DNA from 4 places in the Litoribacillus peritrichatus genome. Region 1 is predicted to be linked to each of the others. Evidence: predicted binding sites of a transcription regulator. Region 1 holds the regulator's gene; each other region holds the start of a gene.
The links. Region 1 encodes sigma-54, which starts transcription at its own class of promoters, with help from an activator protein. Its sites were predicted from a motif close to TGGCACNNNNNTTGCTNT; they were not measured.
Positions count from the first base shown of each region.

Region 1 (3,594 bases):
CGACCCGAAAACCAACCCTGGCGATTCTCGAGTTAAATTTATAATCAACCCCCAGATCAAAGACAAATCGTCTGACTCTGAACCCCAGAAATAAAGGCCCTTCATCGTATGAGTATTTTGGAAGCCAAACATCTGGCCAAGAGTTATAAATCAAGAAAGATCATTCAGGACGTTTCACTCTCCGTATCCAGCGGCGAAGTGGTTGGCCTGCTCGGCCCAAACGGCGCAGGTAAAACCACCTGCTTTTACATGATTGTAGGTTTGGTTAAGCCCGATAATGGCACTGTCAGCATTGATGGCAAAGACATCACCCACTACCCCATGCACGGACGAGCTGAAGCAGGGTTAGGCTACCTGCCCCAAGAAGCTTCCATTTTCAGAAAACTGACGGTATCACAGAACATTTACGGCATTTTAGAGCTGAGAACCGAATTATCCAAAGCACAAAAGCAAGAAAAGCTCGAATACCTGCTTCAGGAATTTCACATTACCCACATTAGGGATTCATTGGGTATGAGTTTGTCAGGCGGTGAACGACGTCGCGTTGAGATTGCCAGAGCGTTAGCCACCGACCCACAGTTTATTCTTTTGGATGAGCCTTTTGCAGGTGTCGACCCTATTTCAGTCAATGACATTCAAGGCATTATTAATCACTTAAAAGGGTTGGGGATTGGTGTTCTGATTACCGACCATAATGTCCGAGAAACGCTCGGCATCTGTGATCAGGCCTACATTGTTGGCGAAGGACACATCATTGCCCAGGGCCAAAGTGAAGATGTACTCAACAATCAAAAAGTAAAAGATATTTACCTGGGAGAAAACTTCAATCTCTGAGGTTTTGAGACAAACAAGACACACAAATCAACACTGTCGCTTTTTTTTTGGTTTATACTTGGTTGCCAATGGCAAATAAATTGCTTGTATGGATTTTATTTTAGATACTTTTAGGTACACCATACATGCTGAGTGAAAGCATAAGGATACGTTGTAATTTATGAAAACATCGCTTCAGCTCAAGATGGGTCAATCCCTGACGATGACCCCTCAGTTGCAACAAGCAATTCGCTTACTGCAATTATCGACCCTCGACCTTCAGCAAGAAATTCAACAAGCATTAGAAAACAACCCGATGCTTGAAGTGGAAGAAGATTTCGAACAAGGCCCGCAACAGTCCATTGAAGACAAAATGGCTGAAAAACCTCTGGATCAACAACCAAGCGCCGAACAAGAAGAAATCAACAACACCAATACTGACGAAGTTTCAGCCGAAGGGGAATGGAACAACGACATCCCGGAAGACCTTGGTATTGATACCGGCTGGGACGACATTTATCAACACACCCCGACTTCCGCCGTCGCACCCTCTGACGACGACGGTTTCGATTTCGAATCCAGAAATTCCGTCACCGAAACCTTACAAGATCACTTGAGCTGGCAGCTGAACCTGACGCCAATGACGGACACAGACAAAGTCATTGCCGAAAACATCATTGATGGTATCGATACCGACGGATACCTTCAGACGTCTGTTGAAGACATCTGCATCAGCGTTAATCAGGAACTCAACCTGCCTGACGAAGAACAAGTTGAAACGGACGAAGTGGAAGCGGTTCTGACTTTGATCCAACGCTTTGACCCGGTTGGTACCGGCGCCAGAAGCCTTCAGGAATGCCTTCAGGTTCAGCTCAATCAAATGCCTCCTGAAACACCGCATTTGCCTGAAGCCAAAATTGTGGTTTTACGCTACCTCGAATTGCTCGGCAACAAAGATTTTGCCGGCATCATGCGAAAAGCACGTCTCAAAGAAGATGTACTGAAGAAGATCATTGATTTAATTCAAACCCTTCACCCTCGTCCCGGTGAACAGATTGACCAACAAACCCCCGACTATGTTGTACCCGATGTGGTCGTTCAAAAAATACAGGGTCGCTGGCGGGTGGATCTCAACCCCGAAATCACCCCTAAGATTCGAATCAACCCAAGCTATGCGTCATTGATACGCAGAGCGGATAACAGCACCGATAATACGTTCCTGAAAGACAACATGCAGGAAGCCAAATGGTTCCTCAAAAGCCTTCAGAGCCGAAATGAGACATTGCTGAAAGTATCGACCAAAATCATGGAGCATCAACGTGGCTTTTTAGACTACGGTGATGAAGCAATGAAACCATTAGTTCTGCACGATATTGCTGAAGCTGTGGAAATGCACGAGTCCACCATTTCCCGGGTGACCACTCAAAAATACATCCATACGCCACGCGGTATTTTCGAACTAAAGTACTTCTTTTCAAGCCATGTGAGCACAACCTCCGGCGGGGAATGCTCCTCTACGGCGATCCGCGCCATCATTAAAAAACTGGTCGCAGCCGAGAACGCCAAAAAACCGCTGAGCGATAACAAAATCGCGACCTTGCTGGGAGACCAGGGCATTAAAGTTGCTCGTCGAACCATTGCAAAATACCGTGAAGCCATGAACATACCACCATCGAACGAGCGTAAACGTTTGGTTTAAACAACTTGATACATATCATTGTATTCGAAGAACGCAGGGGCTATATTAAAGGTGAAGGGGCGGCAGACCCCTCTGGTTTGCACATCGAAACTGGAAAATCACTGGACCACAATATACAAATTTAAGGAGTCCGTATATGCAAGTAAACATCAGTGGCCAACACCTCGAATTAACACCCAACATTCGCGAATATGTTACTTCCAAATTAGACCGACTTGAGCGACACTATGACCAGATAACCAACGTTCAAGTTACCTTAAGCGTAGAAAAACTAAGACAACAAGCAGAAGCCAAGTTACATGTAACCGGTGGAGAGGTGTTTGCTAACGCAGAGCATGACGATTTGTACGCAGCAATCGATGCTCTGGCTGATAAGCTGGATCGCCAACTGATTAAGCATAAAGAAAAAGCCAAGGCCCGTTAAACCACATGTAGCTGCGATGATAAAAGAACGTGATGAGCAGCATTGAATGGATTTAAAAACCATATTACTACCAGAGCGCACCTTAAGGTGCGCTTCCTGCCAAAGCAAAAAAAGAACCATAGAAGAACTTTCAAAAATATTTTCCGAGACACTGGCAGGTCCCTCTGAGCACGAAATTTTTGACGCATTTATTGAAAGAGAGCGTCTTGGCAGTACAGGCCTTGGCGACGGTATTGGGATACCCCACTGTCGGTTAGCCGCTTGCAAACAGCCAACCGGGGTGCTTCTATTACTGGAGACACCGATTGATTTTGACTCTCTGGATAAACAAAAAGTGGACTTGGTCTTTGCGCTGATTGTGCCGCAAGAAGCCAATGACGAACATTTGGACATACTTGCAACCATAGCAGGCAAGTTCAGCAGTCCTGAGTTTAGGGATAAATTAAGGTCGACCACAACCGATTCCGAACTCTTCAGAGCAATCACTGATTAATTTTGGATTTAACCTAGAGTAAGAGTTAGACCCTCGTTATGAAAATGATACTAATAAGCGGCCGCTCTGGCTCTGGTAAAAGTTCCGCCCTTCACGCTCTGGAAGATTGCGGTTTCTATTGCATTGATAATTTACCCAGACCTTTACTTACCGACCTGATAAAAA
Region 1 is NZ_BAABBN010000015.1:88,693-92,286, reverse strand. Features, by position in the region: gene lptA (lipopolysaccharide transport periplasmic protein LptA) at 1-94, shown strand, start outside; gene lptB (LPS export ABC transporter ATP-binding protein) at 109-834, shown strand; gene ABD744_RS19770 (RNA polymerase factor sigma-54) at 995-2,512, shown strand; gene hpf (ribosome hibernation-promoting factor, HPF/YfiA family) at 2,649-2,936, shown strand; gene ptsN (PTS IIA-like nitrogen regulatory protein PtsN) at 2,983-3,429, shown strand; gene rapZ (RNase adapter RapZ) at 3,468-3,594, shown strand, end outside.

Region 2 (3,594 bases), on a different contig from region 1:
CGGGCCAATGATTTTTTCAGCGCCGGTAACATGTTGGGGTTTAACGCGTCCCGTAAGTTCCGAACCGCCTGAAGCCGCAATTCCGGATCGGGGGAGGTGAGTTGGATAGCGGCCAGGGCCGTTCGAATTTCCCCCCGGATTTGGTTATTTACTCGGATTTTTTTTAGTTTGCGTTTTTTAAAGCTGCCCACCACTTCGTTGGTCAGGGCACTGTAAGCGGTGTATTTTTTATCATCGCCTTTTTCGATGTAAACAAACTCGCCCGTACTTTTGATGTAATACAGTTTTCCCTCAAGCATTTGATTCAGAATTGTTTCTGCTTGTGGATCGCCGGTGGTTGCGATGGCGTTAAGGGCATCCATTTTTTCGGATACTTTCTTAGATTTTAAATGCTCGAAATGAGATTCCAAAGCCGAGGCTTGGCTTAATGCGGTAAACATTACGGAGATGAGCAATGCTAAAAAGGGGGCTAACCTGTTCATTATATGAACCTGCTTCTCGTATTTTGGCACAGCAATGGCCTACGACGTTGTTTCGTATTGCCTTGCTGCAAAAATTGAATGGTTTTCGGTGAACATCCCCTTGCCTTGTGCGTGGCAAGGGGGTGTTGAGTTGCGCGACGGGTTTCTAGTCACGCACAGTTGTGTTTACTCGTAGTTTTGACCAGAGCACACGTTGGTTTCGATGTTGTAGTTACCGCAGTTGATGGGCGCAGTCCAATCGGCCACAACCTTGGCACTGGTTTGCAGGTGATCGGTCCAGGCGTCGCCGATGACCCCTTTTTTGGTTTGCCAAACGATTTCAAACTGGCCATCGTCCTGAATTTCACCAATCAAGACCGGTTTGGTTAAGTGGTGGTTGGTGTTCATCACCGCCGTCCCACCGGTGAGGTTAGGTACTGTGATGCCGTACATCGCATCACGAACGCTGTCGACGTCTTCGGTGCCCGCAATCTCAACCGCTTTGGCCCACATTTGGAAACCAATGTAGGTGGCTTCCATAGGGTCGTTGGTTACGCGGTCTTCATTTTTGACGTATTTCTGCCATTGGTCGATGAACGCTTCGTTGGTGTCGCTTTCTGCGCTCTGGAAATAATTCCATGCTGCCAAGTGACCGACCAGCGGACCTGTATCGATACCGGATAATTCTTCTTCACCTACGGAGAATGCGATCACCGGAACGTCTTCGGCTGAAATGCCCTGATTACCTAATTCCTTGTAGAAAGGTACGTTAGCATCGCCGTTGATGGTTGAGATGACCGCAGTTTTCTTACCTTCAGCACCGAACTTCTTAATGTCGCTGACGATGGTTTGCCAATCGGAATGACCAAACGGGGTGTAGTTGATCATGATGTCTTTTTCCGACACGCCCTTATTTTTTAAATACGCTTCAAGGATTTTGTTGGTGGTGCGAGGGTAAACGTAGTCGGTACCAGCCAGGACAAAGCGCTGCACGCTGCCGCCTTCTTCACTCATCAGGTAATCAACCGCTGGAATCGCCTGTTGGTTTGGCGCAGCACCTGTGTAGAAAACGTTTTTAGAAGACTCTTCCCCTTCGTATTGAACCGGGTAGAACATTAAACCGTTCAGTTCTTCAACCACTGGCAATACGGATTTACGGGACACTGACGTCCAGCAACCGAAGATAACGTCGACTTTTTCTTTGGAAAGTAATTCTCGGCCTTTTTCTGCAAACAGTGGCCAGTTGGAAGCCGGATCAACGACGACCGCTTCCAGTTTTTTACCCAGCAGGCCACCTTTTTTGTTCTGTTCTTCGACCATCATCAACACAGTGTCTTTTAAGGTGGTTTCGGAAATGGCCATCGTGCCTGACAATGAGTGGAGCACGCCGACTTTAATGGTGTCGTCGGCCGCCATGACCGCTGAACCGAAGGTAACGGATAACGCCAATGCAGAAAACTGTGAGAATTGCTTGATGCTTTTCATAGTGATTCCTAGTTGATTTCTCTGTAATTGAATCTGATCAAAGCGGTCCAAAGAGAAGCCAGCAGTCTTATTGCTCTGTACTTTTCTCTGGTGTTGTTGACCGCTTGTCGCCTTTTAGATTGTGAGTCTTTTAAAAGGATTGACAATGTTTAGCAATGGGTATGCCACTACGACGTAAGTCGTGTGTTTATCAGGTATTGCTGCTGTTAAAAGCTGTCCAAGCGGACGATTGGTGTTTTGTTTTAGTGCGTTTGTTTTTTACTTAGCACCAAATTGTTCCATTTTTGTTGAGATATGGATGTTATCTCGTTGATTTATGGTTTGGCCTGCACAAGCTGTGTGCACCATGATTCATACCAAAGGACTGGAAATAAGTTGTCTGTATAGTCAGTATTTGAGGTTTGGCAGACTCTTTGCATTCGTTGGTGAGTGGCTATCTTGCAAGTGTTGTCGTGTGCTTAGGTGCGAGATTGTTCTTTTTATGTCTGCACTTATGTGCAAAGATTTTAAAACAAAGACTATTTTATAGGGAAGAATATTGAATTACGCGGAGACTTCGCAGGACAGTCTTGATCCAAGTCTGCACTGGCTGGCTAATTATCAGGCTGAACTGGTGTATCTGGATCAGAAAACACGGCTTGGAAAAACCCGTCATTTTGGCCCGTTGCGGGTACAGCGTCCGTTTTACCCTGAAGGTCATCAATGTGCCCACCTTTATCTGTTACACCCGCCGGGTGGTTTGGTGGCAGGGGACTACTTAACCATTTCCTTATTGTTGGATGATGGCGCCCAAGCGCTTGTTACTACGCCTTCTGCCGGCAAAATATACAATAATATTACTGAGTTGAACCAAACTCAAAAAGTCCGTCTGTGCATCAAAGATCAGGCGGTGCTGGAGTGGATGCCGCAGGAAACAATCGTTTTTGACGGTGCCAAAGGGGAGTTAATTACTCAGGTTGATATTTCGGGCTCCGGTATTTTTGTGGGCTGGGACATCGTTTGTCTGGGCAGACCGAGCAGTGAAGACTGGTTTGCCAAGGGGCGTATTGAACAATCACTCCTTATCCGGCGAGACGCCAAGCCTGTGTTTATTGAGCGAAACCGGATCGATGCTGCCCAGGATATTATGCAGTTAAAAGCAGGTCTGGCAGGTGAGCCTGTGTTTGGCTGTTTTGTGATCTCAGCCGAAGAAGACATCTTAAACCGGGTCGTTCAACTGAACGAACAGGATTTTGAATTGCTGCAGGAATTGGCGGGTACAGGGCTGTTTGCTGTAACTCAGAAGCCCGGTGCAGTGGTTGTGCGTTATCTTGGCGCATGCGCCGAGACGGCGAAGAAAGTGTTTACCCATTATTGGGCATTGGTTCGGCCACACGTTAACCAACGTGGGGCATGCCCTCCCCGAATTTGGAATACATAGCGGATTTTCAGTGCAAACTGGTCACTGATTTTACGAGGAACTGTTTAAGAGGACATTATGGAACTGTCACCCAGAGAAAAAGATAAATTACTGATTTTTGTGGCGGCCGAACTGGCTGAAAAGCGTCGGCAGCGTGGCGTTAAACTGAACTACCCGGAATGCATTGCGCTCATTTCGTCATTTATTATGGAAGGTGCCCGCGATGGCAAAACCGTCGCTCAATTGATG
Region 2 is NZ_BAABBN010000007.1:360,380-363,973, forward strand. Features, by position in the region: gene urtB (urea ABC transporter permease subunit UrtB) at 1-482, opposite strand, end outside; gene urtA (urea ABC transporter substrate-binding protein) at 648-1,946, opposite strand; gene ABD744_RS11315 (urease accessory protein UreD) at 2,485-3,366, shown strand; gene ureA (urease subunit gamma) at 3,424-3,594, shown strand, end outside.
Region 2: the regulator sigma-54 is predicted to act here: its motif matches at 2,349-2,366, upstream of ABD744_RS11315 (urease accessory protein UreD).

Region 3 (3,594 bases), on a different contig from region 1:
TATCAAAGGATTCTCCAAGGGGTACGTACGACCCTATACTTAACAAATGTGTTATTTAAAACACCTTTATCAACGAGCTCTTCAGACCTACAAATCTGAAGGGTTAAAATTTGAGCGCATTCTACATCTTTTTATTGGTAATTTATATAGAAGTAATAAGTCACTGATCGCGACTTATTCTGACTTCTTATATACCTTCACATTGGTATAGCCATCCGCCTGTAATTGCTGAGCATGAAGCTGGCTCATTACACCACGGTCGCAATACAACAAATATTCAGTTTCAAGGCTCTTTTCTTTAAACGCTGAATGCAGCGCATAAAAAGGAATTTTTTCGATTGCAACGCCATCAATAGCCAAAGGCGCCTGCTCTTCTTCATCCGGATGACGAATATCCACGATCACAGACGACGTAGTTTCTGGCTCAGAGACTTCTTCGACCTGAACGTCCTGCTTGAAGTCGTCCACCACATTCTGAATTTTTTGAATCATCATGTCTTCGAGCGCTTGCTCCAAAACACCAAAATCAAATCCCTCTTCCGCCTTATGAACCCGCTCCATGGAAGCACGAGTGGTCGGCTTATCAGAAATCACACCACAGTATTCCGGCATATGAGCCGCAAACTCATAGGTACCAATTTGAGAAGCGATGTCGACGATTTCTTGTTTATGAGTGGTCACCAACGGGCGCAGCACCAAGGTATCCGTCACTTGATCAATAGCAGACAGATTTTTAAGCGTTTGACTGGACACCTGAGCAATACTTTCGCCCGTCACCAAAGTATCGAGCTTCATTTTTTCAGCAACTTTACTCGCCGCTCTAAGCATCATCCGCTTTAAAATAACGCCCATGTAAGAGCGCTCCACATTCTGCAGAATCTCAGCCACCACACCCTCAAATGGCACACTGACAAACTTAACGCCATGAGAACTGCCAAACTTCTCCCAAATATAGTGAGAAACTTCTTTTACGCCCAACTCATGAGCACGACCGCCGAGATTAAAGAAGCAGAAATGGGTCTGAATACCACGACGCATCATTAAATAGCTGGCAACCGTCGAATCGAAGCCACCGGACATTAAGGACAAGACTGAATCCTGACTGCCGATCGGATAACCACCCAGCCCTTCATAACGCTCATGAACGAGATAAAGATCCTGATCCCGGATCTCAAGATTAATCTGAATTTCAGGGTTTTTAAGATCAATGCCTTTGGCTTCGCACTGCTGACGCAAACAACCACCAATATAGCGTTCTGCATCGACCGATTTAAAATCATGGTTGCCGGCACGTTTAATACGGACACACAACGTCTTGCCTTTGATCTTATCCGCAAATAACGCTTTGGCTTTCTCTAGCGTGTCGTCGAAATCGACATAAGGGTACTTTTGAACACTCATAAAATATGCAATGCCCGGCGTAGAAGCCAACGCCGCCGTTACCTGCTGAACAACCGCACTGTCTTCTGAAGCGGTTTCTACCTGAACGTTATCCCACTGACCCGAGACTTTTAATTCGGGATCAATTCTTTTCAAGACCGTTCTTAAATTCGCTTTCAGCTGTTTGATCAACTGCTTTCGAACCGGACGGCTTTTAATGGTAATTTCAGGGAATAACTTAACGACGTATTTCATGGCAGAACACACCAATACAGAGGCTGAAGTTTATGTCAAAACCTCAACAGACCAAAGAATCGGCGGATTATACCTGAGCACAACAGGCGATACAAAAATACTGACACCACCCCCACTACAATCCCAACATAAACCCAAAAGTGCAATTTTCCTCTTCACCACAGCTTAAATCGGTGATCATTATAATCGCACTATCAACGCACCAAATTAGCCCTCAAGCACCAAATAAGTGCAAAATAAAAAACGCTTGCACTAATAAAATGCATAGTTATAGTTAGCTCTGCGGTATACCCCTGAAATCTTGCGGCTTTCCATCGTTTTAGCACTTGGCACACTGTTTGCTTTAACTGGCACAAGATTCGGAATACCCGAAATCAAAAGGATTAATGCTGACCTTATACCTTTTGGTCAGATTTAATTGATGTGTAGCGGAGAGACTAATGTCTAACAATACAATTGCACTTATTAAAGAACATAATGCGAAGTGGGTTGACCTTCGCTTCACTGATACGCGCGGTAAAGAACAGCACGTAACTATCCCTTCATTTGAAGTTGACGAAGAATTCTTCGAAAACGGTCAGATGTTCGATGGATCTTCAATCTCTGGCTGGAAAGGCATCAACGAATCAGACATGATTCTTATGCCGGACGACGAAACTTGTGTTCTAGACCCATTCACAGAAGAAGTAACTGTTAACTTGCGTTGCGACATCATCGAGCCAGCAACAATGCAAGGCTACGAGCGTGACCCACGTTCTGTTGCTAAGCGCGCTGAAGCATACCTAGCTTCAACTGGCCTGGGCGATACTGCATTCTTCGGTCCTGAACCAGAATTCTTTATCTTCGACAGCGTACAGTGGAAAGCAGACATCTCTGGTGCAAGCTATCAGATTCACGCTGAAGAAGCAGACTGGTCTACTGACAAAACATTCGAAGGCGGCAACACGGGTCACCGTCCTCGCGTTAAAGGCGGTTACTTCCCAGTACCACCAATCGATTCTTGCCACGAAATCCGTACAGCAATGTGTGGTGCTCTAGAAGCAATGGGTCAGACTATTGAAGTACATCACCACGAAGTTGCGACTGCTGGTCAAAACGAAATCGGTGTTAAGTTCAACACGCTAGTTAAGAAAGCGGACGAAGTTCAAGAGCTTAAGTACTGTGTACATAACGTTGCACACATGTACGGCAAGACTGCTACTTTCATGCCTAAGCCTCTTGTTGGTGACAACGGTTCTGGTATGCACGTTCACCAGTCTTTCTGGAAAGACGGCGAGAACATGTTTGCTGGTGACGGCTACGCTGGTCTAAGCGAAACTGCTCTATACTACATCGGTGGTATCATCAAGCACGCTCGCGCGATCAACGCTTTTGCAAACGCTTCTACTAACTCATACAAGCGTCTTGTTCCAGGTTTCGAAGCACCAGTTATGCTAGCTTACTCAGCTCGTAACCGTTCTGCTTCTATCCGTATTCCTTACGTTGCGTCTCCAAAAGGCAAGCGTATCGAAGCACGTTTCCCTGATCCAACCGCTAACCCATACTTGGCATTCTCTGCAATGCTTATGGCTGGTATCGACGGTGTTAAGAACAAGATCCACCCTGGCGATCCTGCTGATAAAGATTTGTATGATCTACCAGCTGAAGAAGCACTAGCAATCCCAACAGTTGCTGAATCTTTCGACCAAGCGCTTAAAGCTCTTGACGAAGACCGTGCATTCTTGACTGAAGGCGGCGTATTTACAGACGACATGATCGATGCATACATCGAGCTTAAGACTGAAGAAGTTGAGCGTCTGAACATGACAACTCACCCAGTTGAGTTTGACATGTACTACAGTGTTTAATCTCTCATTTTGATTGATTAGAACACAAAAAAGCCTCCCACACGGGAGGCTTTTTTATTACTATACTGGAAACTATCCAGTGCCTGAAAGTTCCTCATTTGGTCTGCCAAAT
Region 3 is NZ_BAABBN010000007.1:939,231-942,824, reverse strand. Features, by position in the region: gene typA (translational GTPase TypA) at 1-6, opposite strand, end outside; gene thiI (tRNA uracil 4-sulfurtransferase ThiI) at 175-1,635, opposite strand; gene glnA (glutamate--ammonia ligase) at 2,076-3,482, shown strand.
Region 3: the regulator sigma-54 is predicted to act here: its motif matches at 1,963-1,980, upstream of glnA (glutamate--ammonia ligase).

Region 4 (3,594 bases), on a different contig from region 1:
CCCAAAGGTAAAACATACAGCTATGAGCAATCGCTTTCTCAATGGATAGGAGTCGGCAAATGAAATCATTGCGTCATTTCTTTTGGATGATAGGGCTGTTTGGGGGGATGGCAGCGAATCATCTTATGGCCGAAGAAATTCTCCTGGTGACCCATGAGTTCAGACCTTATAGCTGGGTGGATAAAAAGGATGACAGTTACAAAGGGGTCAGTATAGAGATCGCCGACTTGTTATTTGAGAAAGCAGAAATTACTAAAAAGTGGCGCATTATGCCGTTAAAAAGAGCGTATGGGTATGTGAAAAAAACACCGAATACGTGCCTGTTCCCATTACAAAGGAATCAGGAAAGGGAAGCTGATTTTCAGTGGGTAAGCCCTATCATGATTAATCGCTTTGCGTTTTATACTCCTCTGGAAAATGACGTAAGTATTCGAACGCTGGAAGACTTAAGTAACTATAAAGTCGCTTCCTATTTAGGAAGTGGGCTAAAAGAATATTTGGATGGATTTGGTATTAAGACCATAGAAGCGATTAAAGACGAGGTGGCTGCAAACATGGTGTCACTGGGTCGGGCGGATGTATGGGCCACGGATGAGTTCAGCGAGCCATCGACCTCAAAAATGATCAATAAGCAGTTTTCTAAGAAGTTTGTGTTTTTTACCAGTATTGGTGCCATGGCGTGTCACCAGTCTTTGTCTCCTCAAACCATTCGTCGTCTTCAGGCTGAGCTTTCCGGGATGTATCGGCGACTTGAAATAGCCAAAATAGTGCGCAAGTATGAGCGTTAACTCTTGGTGCACTATTTTGATGCTGAGTGAAAGGAGCGTCTAGGCGTCTTTTTGCTCCAGATCGGACACCCTTTTTTCCAGAGCTTCAATCATTTCACGAGAACGGTGCAAAACTTCAGTTTGTGCATCAAATTCTTCGCGTGTTACTAATTCCAGCTTATTCAATGCAGAAGAGAGTATCACCTTAATATTGTTGTGAATTTCTTCTTGAGCCATTTTTGCAGCCCCGCTAGCCCCCGGAATGGCTTGAGTTAGCTGAGCTGCAAGGGTGTTGAATAATTCGTTCGGTAACATGATTGCCTCCAAAAATTATGATGGATCACATCTTATCTTAGTTCGTCTTATTGGGCCATCTAAGCGCTTGAATGTGGATGTATTTATCTATTATGCGCTATAGTGGGGTGCTTGCTTTTGGTGGTGCACTCAAATGGAGCGTAATCAATGGCGGGAAGCTTAGGTTAATCCGAATGATTTAAGCTTGTTGTATTTTTAAGTTTGTAACTCAATGAAAAATAACAGTTTTTAAAAATAGGCACATTCCCTGCTCTCGTTGGGGTATGCAGGATTTAGTCGATGATGGAAAGACTGATTCGAAGTTTTTAGGCTAATAACTCTTTAAGGGAGAAAACCATGAAATTGGTAACCGCAATTATTAAGCCGTTCAAGTTGGATGATGTGCGTGAAGCACTGTCTGAGATCGGTGTTCAAGGTATTACCGTAACAGAAGTAAAAGGTTTTGGACGTCAGAAAGGTCACACAGAATTATACCGTGGTGCTGAGTACGTTGTTGATTTCTTACCAAAAGTAAAAATCGAAGCGGCTATCTCTGAAAGTTTGACTGATCAAGTGATTGAAGCAATTAGCAAGGCTGCTAATACAGGAAAAATTGGTGACGGTAAGATTTTCGTTACTAGCCTAGAGCAAGCTGTGCGTATTCGTACCGGTGAAACAGGCGAAGACGCTGTATAAGCGCTGACTGTTTAACTGACTAACTTAATTACAAACTTATAAGATAGAACAAGCTCATTCGGAGGGCTGAAGATGGAACAGGTAGCAAATAACGTTTATCAATTGCAGTACGCAATTGATACATTTTATTTCCTAGTGTGTGGTGCACTGGTAATGTGGATGGCGGCGGGTTTCGCCATGTTAGAGGCGGGTCTGGTACGCGCTAAAAACACGACTGAAATTTTAACGAAGAACATCGCTTTGTTTGCGATTTCTTGCATTATGTATTTGGTATGTGGTTATTCAATCATGTACGGCGGTGAAATTTTCCTTTCAGGTATTGCTAATGTAGATACAGCGGCGGTATTGGGTGATTTCGCTTCTCGTGAAGACGGTTTTGAAGGTGGCTCCATTTATTCTGGCGCTTCAGACTTCTTCTTCCAGGTGGTATTCGTAGCTACAGCTATGTCAATCGTATCGGGTGCAGTTGCAGAGCGTATGAAGCTTTGGGCTTTCCTGGCGTTTGCTGTTGTTCTGACTGGCTTCATTTACCCAATGGAAGGTAACTGGACTTGGGGCGGTGGCTCTGTATTTGGTCTTTATACTCTTGGTGATCTTGGTTTCTCTGACTTTGCCGGCTCTGGTATCGTTCACATGGCGGGTGCTTCTGCAGCATTGGCAGGTGTACTTCTACTAGGTGCTCGTAAAGGTAAATACGGCCCTAATGGTGAAGTAAACGCGATCCCTGGTGCTAACCTTCCGCTAGCAACTTTGGGTACTTTCATCCTTTGGATGGGCTGGTTCGGCTTCAACGGTGGTTCAGTTCTTAAACTGGGCGACATTGCGAACGCAAACTCAGTCGCTATGGTGTTCCTGAATACGAACGCAGCAGCAGCTGGTGGTGTGGTAGGTGCGCTTATCTTGGCTCGTGTTATGTTTAAGAAAGCGGATCTTACAATGGCATTGAACGGTGCGTTGGCTGGTTTGGTTGCAATTACTGCTGAGCCTTCAACACCAACTGCATTGCAAGCAACAATCTTTGGTGCGCTAGGTGGTGTGTTGGTTGTTCTTTCTATCATTACGCTTGATAAGCTTAAGATTGATGATCCTGTAGGTGCGATTTCTGTTCACGGTGTGGTAGGTCTACTTGGTCTGCTGTTGGTTCCTATTACGAATGATGGCTCAAGCTTCTCTGGTCAGTTGATCGGTGCTGCAACAATCTTTGGCTGGGTATTCGTAACGAGCTTGGTTGTTTGGGGTATTTTGAAAGCGGTTGTTGGTATTCGTATCAGCGAAGAAGAAGAATACGAAGGTGCGGACTTGGCTGAATGTGGTATGGATGCATACCCAGAGTTCACACAGAAGTAATACTTCTGAGAGAAAAAGAAAAGGCTCCCTCGGGAGCCTTTTTTGTTGTTGGTAATAATATAATTAGATGAAGGAGGGAAAAGAAAAAAGTACTAACGGAAATTATAAATGGACGCAGAAGTATCAACGTTGATATTTTCGATGGATCTTGAGCCTCGGTTGGCTCCGGTATTATCAAACACCTGATCGATGTAGACGTTACGCACTGTGCCGACGGATTGAATTTGGATTCCGTCCAAGTAGTCTTTACTGGTATGCCTTACGGTTGGCTGGCCAATGTTAGCAAGTGAATTGTCTGATGGCCCGAGTGTGAGTTTCAGGTTGGGGTCATTGGCCAACATCTGATTGGCCTCATCGACACTTTCTGCACTGCTGGTTCTGCCTGCCAGTGTTGTGTCTATGTGTCCGCCGGCAGCCGTTGAACCGTATGGGTCTTTAACCACAAGATCGCTCATTTCTTCGTCGTTCAAGGGTTCGACCGCAAATGCCA
Region 4 is NZ_BAABBN010000007.1:442,618-446,211, forward strand. Features, by position in the region: gene ABD744_RS11700 (ABC transporter substrate-binding protein) at 1-63, shown strand, start outside; gene ABD744_RS11705 (substrate-binding periplasmic protein) at 60-788, shown strand; gene ABD744_RS11710 (accessory factor UbiK family protein) at 828-1,082, opposite strand; gene glnK (P-II family nitrogen regulator) at 1,419-1,757, shown strand; gene ABD744_RS11720 (ammonium transporter) at 1,830-3,104, shown strand; gene ABD744_RS11725 (hypothetical protein) at 3,197-3,594, opposite strand, start outside.
Region 4: the regulator sigma-54 is predicted to act here: its motif matches at 1,319-1,336, upstream of glnK (P-II family nitrogen regulator).